DNA from 3 places in the Gilvimarinus sp. DA14 genome. Region 2 is predicted to be linked to each of the others. Evidence: predicted binding sites of a transcription regulator. Region 2 holds the regulator's gene; each other region holds the start of a gene.

Region 1 (3,237 bases), 1.6 Mb from region 2:
GCCTGGGGTGGGCCAAAAAGTGGCGCTTTATGCGCTCGCGAGTTGCGGGCTGGGTTTTACCTTGGTTATTGATCACAACAGTCTGCCGCTTATCACATTTCTTATGAAATCAGTCACTTACAAAGCCCATATCAACACGCTTAAGGCAGAGTAGTGGAAGTTTACACGCTATCTCGGAGATCGCCCATGAGTATCCCCCCCGCTTGGCATCAACAACGACGCCATGAACTGGACTGGCTTAGAGTGCTCGCTTTCACGCTGCTTATTGCCTACCACATTGGTATGGCCTACGTCGCCGACTGGGGCTGGCACATTAAAAGCCAGCATCAGAGCGAAACCCTGCAGTACGCCATGTTGTGGTCCAACCAGTGGCGGATGTCGTTGTTGTTTTTAATCAGCGGCGCAGCGGTGTCTTACCAGTTACAAAAGCACTCGGGTATCCGCGTCATTGGCACCAACAGCCGGCGACTACTGCTGCCCTTGCTCTTTGGCACCCTGGTGATTGTCGCCCCCCAAGCCTATGTAGAAAGCAAAGTAGAGGGGGCAATCGGTGATATGTCGTATCTGACGTTTTGGCGCAACTATCTGGGTTACCCATTGGGCTTTAGCGATCCATTGCCACCGGTGTATCTGCGCCTGGAGCCAACTCAGGTGATCTACAACCACCTGTGGTATTTACTTTATCTATTTGCGTATATCGCGGTGCTATGGTTGCTCTATCCGTTGCTGGACAGTAAGCGGGCTCGATGTTGGGGGCAATGGCTGGGCGAGCGCACTCCCCAGTGGGTCATTATTATAGCTCCGGCGCTGGTGCTGTTCTCTATTGGCGAGCTGCTGTGGAAGAGGTTCCCCACCACGTTTCTTCTGCTGGATGATTGGTTTAACAACGCGCGCTACTTTTTTGCTTTCTTTTTAGGCTTTTTGCTGGTGCGCTCAAACAGCTGCTGGGGCAGCTTTGCACATTACCGGTGGTTAACCTTAATTCTGGCGTTAAGCGCGTACTTGGCCATTGCAGCCTATTCCAGGGGCGCTAACCCGTTTCCAGCTCCGCTGGAATTCTTAGGTGAAAGCCTCAAAGGATTTATATGGTCTGCTAATGGCTGGCTTTGGATAGCGACAATTCTCGGTTGGGCGCAGGCTTGGCTATCAAAACCCAACCTCAAAATGAGCGAGGTCAACCGCGCGATATTTTGTTTTTATATACTCCATCAAACCGTAATTATCGTGTTGCTTTACTGGCTTATGAGGTTTGAACTGAATATGGCTTTGGAGGTTACGGCACTTACCGTGTTGACGGTCGTGGTATGTATACTGTCCTATCTTCTGGTTCGGCGCATACCCGGGTTTAGGGTTTTATTGGGCGTTAATCGATAACTGGAGAAAGAAGAGTTCAGTGGCGTAGGTACGTTCACAATTCAAGAGCTGACCCAGGTGGCTCGAGTGTTTTGGATTACCTTTAATGAGCAGGCCGTTGGTGGTTACATAGCAACGGTTAAATTCTACCGACACGCCATATTGACTTTCCATCACACCTGTATAAGCATACAGTATATTTATATAGGTGTAGTGTATGTCTGCTTTAATCAAAAAACTCGCTATTTTGGCCGATGCCGCCAAATACGATGCCTCCTGTGCGAGCAGCGGTACCACTTTTCGCGACTCGGCTAAAACTAGCGGTATCGGTTCGTCTGGGGGCATGGGTATTTGTCACTCTTATACCCCCGATGGTCGCTGTATTTCTCTGTTAAAGGTGCTGCTCACCAACTTCTGTATCTACGAGTGCAGTTACTGCGTTAATCGTGCCTCCAGCAACGTACCCCGCGCGCGCTTTAGTGTCGATGAAGTGGTAAAGCTGTGTCTCGATTTTTATAAGCGTAATTACATTGAAGGGCTGTTTCTAAGCTCTGGCATTATTCAATCGGCCGATTACACCATGGAGCAAGTGGTGGCTGTCGCGCGAAAGCTGCGTATTGAGCACGGCTTTCGCGGCTATATTCATTTAAAAACGATTCCCGAGGCCTCCAAAGATTTACTGGCGCAAGCCGGCCTTTATGCCGACAGGCTGAGCATTAATGTAGAGCTGCCCAGCGAAGAGTCTTTGCAACAGCTAGCCCCAGAAAAGTCTACCGTAACCATTGAATCCACCATGGGGCGCCTGAAAGAGGCGATTAGTGAGCATAAAGCCGAGAAAAAAGAGCAGCGCAAAAAATCTACGAATCGTGCCAAGCGGATACCTGATTTTTCTCCGGCAGGCCAAAGCACACAGATGATCATCGGGGCTGACAACTCCAATGATGCGGTTATCTTGAATAAATCCCACCACCTGTATAAAAGCTATGAGATGCGGCGGGTTTATTATTCGGCCTTTAGCCCGATACCCGATGCCTCTTCTCAGTTGCCGCTAAAACCACCGCCTTTGATTCGGGAGCACCGACTGTATCAGGCCGATTGGTTGATGCGGTTTTATCACTTTAAGGTGGATGAAATCACCCAAACCACCAGCACTGATGACGGTATGCTGGATTTAGATGTCGACCCTAAATTTGCGTGGGCGCTGCAGCACAGAGAGTACTTCCCTGTGGATGTAAACCGCGCCGATTACGAACAAATATTGCGTATACCGGGGGTAGGGGTGCGAACAGCGCGGCGCATATTGCAGCAGCGGCGTTTTAAGAAAGTTCGGATTGAGGATTTCGAGCGCTTTAAAATACCCTTTAAAAAAATTCAGTTTTTTGTGCAAGCGGCTAACTACACTCCGTCTATTGGTGATGTAAGTTCTACGGCGATTAAGCAGCGCTGGTTGGCGCAATCTCAGGGCACGGCTTTCTTTGCTGCTGCGCAGAAGAAAAATCAGCTATCGCTGTTTTGAATATGTATTATTTCAATGTGAATCATTTTCGCGAATGGCGCCGCTGCGCCCGATCGCTTTTGCAGGCTCGCATCAGCCCCGATGAAATTGAGTGGGGTTCTGGCAACCAACACAGCCTGTTCGAGCCTATGGCTGATTCGCTTGATGAAATAGACAGTTTAGTTCCTGCAGGGCGAAAGCCCGCGATTACAATGCCCAAAGCGTTTGTGGAATTGGCGGAGACCGCGGCCTGCTATCGCGACAGCAAGAAGTGGCAGGTGTTGTACCGCCTAGCCTGGAAGCTACAAAACCATAGCCGCCATATTATTCACGACCTAACCGATAGCGATGTTATCGTTGCCCGCGACATGGCCAAATCAGTGTCTCGC
Region 2 (3,237 bases):
TCTATGGCAGTTTCACTGGTATCTCTGGTTAATCAGCGCCTGGCTTGCTGCCGGGCGCTGTTGCAAGATGCCCCCAGTAGTCGTAACCAAGTGCATCACAAAGCCTTAATAGATGCCTGCTTGTTTCATTTAATGTGCGGTTACCACCATTATGTTCGCGAGCTGAGCAACACCTACGGGGTAAAAAACCTGGCGGCATTGGAGGACGAGGCCACAGCTATTCAGGCGCTCTCCCAACAGGGTAAAACGTCGGCCGAATTACAAGAGCTGAGTAATTTAGTTACCAGCAAGGGGAGTTGGCTCTACGAGCTGAAAGGGCATTATCAAGCTGTCTGGGCGCTGCCTGAAAAAGAGCAGGAACCAGGCATGATTCCACTTGCTAACCTAGATGCGCCACAGCTGGGCGAATTAACCCTAGACAGTCTAGCCTGCCTCTGCAGTGAGTTTCAGGCTTTGATTGAGCGCCAGCGCGATAACAGCCTGGAGTGCTAACCCCGCAACGGGCTTTTTTGATCGGGCCGCCTGTGCGAAACCCCTGCTCATATTTTCTACAGCGTTAAATTGTGCATTTATTGTGCCGCAAAATGCTGTTAAACTGGTGGGCTTGAGTTTGAATTGCAGACCCGGAGTGAGCGCGGGCGGAGATCGTATGTCAGCATCCCTGTATGAAATTGTCGAATTAGCCAATGGCGACGTGGTATTACAGCGTGCCGACGAAGAGGGCGAGCCGCTGCTGTGTATAAAATTCTCTACCGAGTCATTGTCTTTTATGCGCGAAGGCAAATTTGATATTGCCAAGGCCATGATTGAGGCGGGTATGGAAGCGGCTGGTGATTTAGCCGATGCCGAACCTGAGGAATCCATGGCCGAAGAGGGCCAAGTTGACGTTTACAATAAGCGCACACTCCATTAACTTCGCCGCTCATCAGAGTTTCTTGGCCTCTGTTCTCTTATTTATATCTTTAGTGCATGAACAAAGCTGCGGGAGTTGGTCGCTTCGGGTCAGCGCTCGCGAATCAGTAAACCCTGGCATGCGCCGAGTTGAGCGGCTCTTTCCAATTGCGCAAATTCCTGTCTGTTAAGTTTCCCCGGGCTTGCGATCACTGTATGGCTATTGCCCAGTGCCAGGGCGTCCCAGCTGACCCACAATTGCTGCTCGTCGTCTTTGCAGTGCACCAGGCGCAGGTGTGAAGTATCGACGTTAAACTGTGCCAGCAGATGGCTGGGTACGGGTTCGCGGGTCACCCAGGTCAACCAGCGCTGGTCACATTGATGGCTGAGGTGGGCGATCATGGGCAGCACCATGTGCCAGGACTGGCCGGCTCCCTGTGTCAGTACCAGCTCGGTCAGGCCGCTATCTGGTTGGGCGATAGGTTGAACGGTATTAAATTTAGTCACGGCGTATCACTCCTACACTGAGCCCTTCGATGGCAAAGCTTTGATCGCGCAAATCCACATGAATCACGTCAAAATCCGGGTTTTCCGGTAACAGCTCAACCTGTGCTCGATTACCTTCACGCTTAAACCGCTTTACGGTTACTTCATCGTCAATCCGGGCTACTACAATCTGGCCGTTGTGAACTTGGTCGGTTCTGTGTACGGCCAGCAGGTCACCATCCAAAATGCCGGCATCTTTCATGCTCATGCCTTTAACGCTGAGGAAAAAATGCGCCTGTGGGTGAAAGAAATTAGCCGGAATATTGCAGTAATCTTCAATATGTTCCTGCGCGAGTATCGGGTTACCGGCAGCGACGCGCCCCACAATTGGCAGCCCCGCCTGGGCTTCGGGTAGGCGGATACCGCGGGAGGCGCCGGGAATCAGCTCAATGGCGCCTTTGCGGGCCAGAGCTTTAATGTGTTCTTCAGCGGCATTGGCCGATTTATAACCCAACATACGGGCAATCTCGGCTCGGGTAGGGGGGTAACCTGTCTCGTCGGCATAGCTTTTTATCAGTTCTAATACCTGTTGCTGCCGGTTGGTTAGATTTTGCATAGCGGTTCCCTGTGTCCTGTCTGGGTGTACTGTTTGGTTATACAGTGTCTGTGATTATATACAGTTGTTTGGTGCGTGCAACAGTTTTCTCGCGAGGTATGGCCAAAGATCAGCGAGGCTGCCGATAGTCTCGCTGCTGCGCCTGACGGCATGTATACTTCTGCCTGCAAAATCGAGCGTAGTCACCGCGACTGCAAAAACAATACAAGCCCTGGTTGGGTTAAGTCGTAGAGGAACACAAGTCGTTATGGAAGCTTGGATTTCAGGTCTGTCGAGAAGTGAGAGTTTGTGGTTGGTGCAGGTTTTCGCCGTTGTTTTAGCGACCTTGGTCTTGGCGACTTTTGTCCGCAGTATTCTCAATACCCTGCTTAAGCACGCCCATAAAACTCACACCCGCTGGGATGACACCCTGGTAGAGGCTGCCATAGCACCGCTGCGCTGGTTGATATGGCTGGTGGGTTTGTCGTGGGCGGCAGAGCTGGCGCACGATGTGACCGAGGATTCACTGTTGGAATACGCCGACCAGGTGTTGCGCATCGGTATTATTGTCCTGCTTACCTGGTTTTTAGTTCGTTTAGTTAAATATGGCGAGCAGAACTTCCTCGCCCCCGACGACGGTAAACCTGCCGATCCTACCACGGTGATGGCGGTAGGGAAGTTGCTGCGTATTTCCATTGTAATCACCGCAGCGCTGGTGCTGTTGCAATCTTTGGGGTACAGCGTCTCCGGGGTTCTGGCATTTGGCGGTATTGGTGGTATTGCTGTAGGTTTCGCGGCGAAGGATCTGCTGGCCAATTTTTTTGGCAGCTTAATGATTTATCTCGACAGACCCTTCAAAGTGGGAGACTGGGTTCGTTCGCCAGATCAGAATATCGAAGGCACTGTAGAAGAAATTGGCCTGCGCTTGACCCGCATTCGTACCTTCGACAAGCGTCCGCTGTACGTGCCAAACCAGACCTTTACCCATATTTCGGTTGAGAACCCGTCGCGCATGCTAAACCGCCGGATCTACGAGACTATCGGAGTTCGTTATGAGGATGCCGGTAAGCTGCCGGCGATTGTGGATGATGTGCGTGAAATGCTGCAGAGCCACGAAGAGATCGATACCGATCAAACCTTGATTGTAAACTTTAATGAGTTTGCCGATTCGTCGTTAAACTTTTTTGTCTACACCTTTACCAAGACTATTAATTGGGTGCACTTTCACAAAGTAAAGCAGGATGTATTGCTGCGTATTATTCAGA
Region 3 (3,237 bases), 1.6 Mb from region 2:
AGTCTTGTGCCCGGCTTTGCAGGCTGTAGAGCTTGAACAATTGCATCTGCCGCGCTCTTACCTGCGCTATTTGCCCCAGCTTTACGATGGCGCCCAGTTAATGGAGCAGACTGAGAAGTGTGCCCGGTTTATCAGCGGTACATTAAATATCGATGCCAGCGAAGAGACGGCTCCGGTGTTCAGCTACACCTGCCGCGATACCAATGAATTGACCTATCGCTGGAAGGTCGATGGCAATTCTCTCGACATTCTCGACGATACTCGACCTGAGGGGCGTATTAGCTTTGCTGCTTATCAGGCAGAATTGGAGCGGCAGCGTCAGCTTGAGCGCGAGCGGGAAATCGCGCGGCAGGAAGAAGTGGCGCGCTTACAAGCGCAGCGTGAGGCAATAGAGGCTGAGCGAGAAAAGCTGCGAATGGAGCGTGAGAGGGCTGCCTATTGGCCCAGGTGTAAAGCGCTACTGGCCGAGCAGACGCGCAATATGAAGCAGGTGCAGTGGCTGTTTGATCAGCAACCGGAGGCCGAGCTCTTGCCCGTCGAGCAAAGTGAACAGGTGGCTGTGCGCTTTACTATGGATTTCAACGCGCAGGATTATTATCGTCAGCCCTTGGAATATCGTGCCTATTGTGAGTTCGTGCCGCCGGCCGAGCCCGTTATTGAAATTCATCCGCGCAAGCTGATTAATAAGTAAGTCAGTTCGGTTGGGGTGGAAAAAATGGCAGGTACAAAAAAGCCACCGCAATGAATTGCGGTGGCTTTTTTGCTGCGCTTGGGCTTACTTAGCCTTTGGCTTGCGTCCGCGCTTGGCCGGTGCTTTTTTCGCAGCGGTGGTGCGCTTAGCCGGTGTTGCCTTGGCTTTGCGAGTTGCCGGCGCCTTGCGAGCTTTGCTCTTGGTGCTGGCTTTTTTAGCGGCGGCTTTTTGCTTGGCGGCGGCCTTCTTGGCAGCAGCGCGAGCTTTAGCAGCGGCTTTTTTCTCGGCAGCTTTTTGCTTGGCAGCGGCTTTTTTGGCAGCGGCTTTTGCTTTAGCAGCGGCTTTTTTAGCGGCTAGCTTAGCCTTGGCAGCAGCCTTACGCTCGGCGGCTTTTTGACGTACAGCGGCTTTTTTGGCAGCGGCTTTTTCTTTGGCAGCGGCTTTGCGATCGGCAATTTTTTGCTTTTTCGCCAGTTCACGTTGCGCCTTAGCCATGGCAGTTTCGTGCTGCTTGGCTACCTTGTTGGCCGACTTAATGCTGGCCAGTTGCTGTTTAGCAGCTGCCAGACCCTGACGAGCCGAGGTGGCTTCAGCCTGAGCTTTTTTAACCGCCGCAGTAGCAGTGGTAACCTGCTTGGCGGCCGCAGGGGTTTTCTTTTTCTTGGCCGCAGCCAATTTTGTTTTGGCTGCTTGCAAAGCTTTGGTCGCTTTGGTTACAGCTTTCTGTTGGGTTTCAACAGCTTTTGCAGCAGTTTTCTCTTCTGCGGCGCGAGCTTTGCTCAGTTGGTCTTGCAGCTGAGCCAGCTGTTTTTCCAACTGATCAACTGTGTTTACAGCTTTAGTTTTACGAGCAGCCATGGTGAGCTTCCTTTATTGTTGTGAACAAGAAAGTAAACGAATTAGATCCGGCGGTGAAAACTTTAAGACTTTACCGGCGAATTTCAACCATTTTACGACATTTTTAGTTAAAAATCGTTGAATTATAAAATTTATTCGCGCATTTATCGTTTTTTTTAAAGTTTTCACCCGCCTAACTGGTAAAAAGACCGGTTTGCTGATCGCAAAATATTTATTTGCTGATCGTTTGCCGCTGTACAACTGATTTATACTGACTTTTTATACAGTGCTTATTTGGGTTGTGAATGTCTCGACAAATCATTCATATCGATGCGGATTGTTTTTTTGCGGCCGTTGAGATGCGCGAGCGCCCCGAGCTTGTGCATCGGCCGATTGCAATTGGCGGCAGTGCCAGTGCTCGCGGGGTAATTTCTACTTGTAATTATCCCGCGCGGGAATTTGGTGTGCGCTCGGCAATGGCAACGGCACGTGCGCTGCGTCTTTGTCCCGGTTTGATTTTGCTGCCTCACCGCCTGGATTTATATCGTGAAGTCTCGGCATCCATGATGAGCATCTTCCGGCGTTACACAGATTTGCTTGAACCTTTGTCGGTTGATGAGGCCTATTTGGATGTTTCGGCATCCGCAACTGATGAGCAGCAGGCGCTGGATGTCGCGCGAAAAATTCGTCGGGACGTCGCTCGCGAATTGCAGATTACTGTGTCGGCGGGAGTGGCTGGCAATAAATTTCTGGCGAAAGTTGCCAGTGACTGGCGCAAGCCAGACGGTTTGTTTCAGGTTTCACATGTTGATACGGATAAATTTGTAGCCGATTTGTCGGTGCGCTTGATTCCCGGAGTCGGGCGGGTAACCTGCGAGCAGTTGCAGTATTTAGGTGTGATTTATTGCCGCGATTTGTATCGCTACTCGATTGATGAGTTGCAGACAATGTTTGGCCGCTTTGGCGCCAGGCTGTATTGGTTCAGCCGCGGCATTGATGAGCGCGAAGTAACTCCCGAGCGCGAACGCAAGTCGGTCAGTGTGGAGCAGACCTTTGCCGAAGATTTGGCGAGTAAAGAAGCTTGCTATGACAAGCTGTACGAGCTGTGGCCGCGACTGCAGCGCCGCCTGGATAAAATCGATCAGGAGGCTGCTGTCGCCAAGGGCTTCGTCAAGGTCAAATTTGCCGACTTTACCCAAACCACCGTGGAGCGTCCCGGCACGCAATGGGGCCCAGAAGCCATGCGCCCACTGTTAACCGAAGCGCTGGCACGGGGTCATCAAAAGGTGCGCTTGCTCGGCCTTGGGGTTCGCTTGGAGCAAAGCCCGGCAAGCGACACGCCAGACCAGATTGGTTTGTTTGACACTTAGGCTTGGTGCAGGGGGTGGCGGTGCAGGCCTTTACGTATATTTGCCCTAAAAAAGTGGCGAAATGGGTTAGTCAGCGTCAGCACAAGCTGGTAGTATTGGCGCTTCGAATATGAGGGGCCTGTATAACCGCCCATAGAATTCCCCTATTTGGGGCATCTAGAAGCTCTACAGGGGCTCTGAACATCCACTAGCATAATAATGGGAGTGTGTACGGTGAGTCGTAGAAAGAAAAACCGTAACTCTGAGGAAAGTAATGATATCGACCTGACGCCGATGCTGGACGTTGTCTTCATCATGCTGATCTTCTTTATCGTAACGGCGTCCTTCGTTAAGGAAATT

The links. The regulator LexA, encoded in region 2, represses DNA repair genes until DNA is damaged. The targets are predictions, from matches to a motif close to ACTGTNTNTANANACAGT.
Region 1: NHM04_RS11025 (putative DNA modification/repair radical SAM protein) is a predicted target of LexA. The motif match lies at 1,532-1,549, and genes of this name have one in related genera.
Region 3: dinB (DNA polymerase IV) is a predicted target of LexA. The motif match lies at 1,799-1,816, and genes of this name have one in related genera.

Annotation. Positions count from the first base shown of each region.
Region 1 is NZ_CP100350.1:2,516,885-2,520,121, forward strand. It holds gene NHM04_RS11015 (LytTR family DNA-binding domain-containing protein) at 1-76, opposite strand, end outside; gene NHM04_RS11020 (acyltransferase family protein) at 187-1,374, shown strand; gene NHM04_RS11025 (putative DNA modification/repair radical SAM protein) at 1,571-2,869, shown strand; gene NHM04_RS11030 (TIGR03915 family putative DNA repair protein) at 2,872-3,237, shown strand, end outside.
Region 2 is NZ_CP100350.1:893,410-896,646, reverse strand. It holds gene NHM04_RS03855 (DUF6586 family protein) at 4-492, shown strand; gene NHM04_RS03850 (hypothetical protein) at 650-913, shown strand; gene NHM04_RS03845 (cell division inhibitor SulA) at 1,003-1,398, opposite strand; gene lexA (transcriptional repressor LexA) at 1,391-1,993, opposite strand; gene NHM04_RS03835 (mechanosensitive ion channel family protein) at 2,241-3,237, shown strand, end outside.
Region 3 is NZ_CP100350.1:3,270,106-3,273,342, forward strand. It holds gene NHM04_RS14265 (hypothetical protein) at 1-691, shown strand, start outside; gene NHM04_RS14270 (hypothetical protein) at 776-1,549, opposite strand; gene dinB (DNA polymerase IV) at 1,834-2,898, shown strand; gene NHM04_RS14280 (biopolymer transporter ExbD) at 3,112-3,237, shown strand, end outside.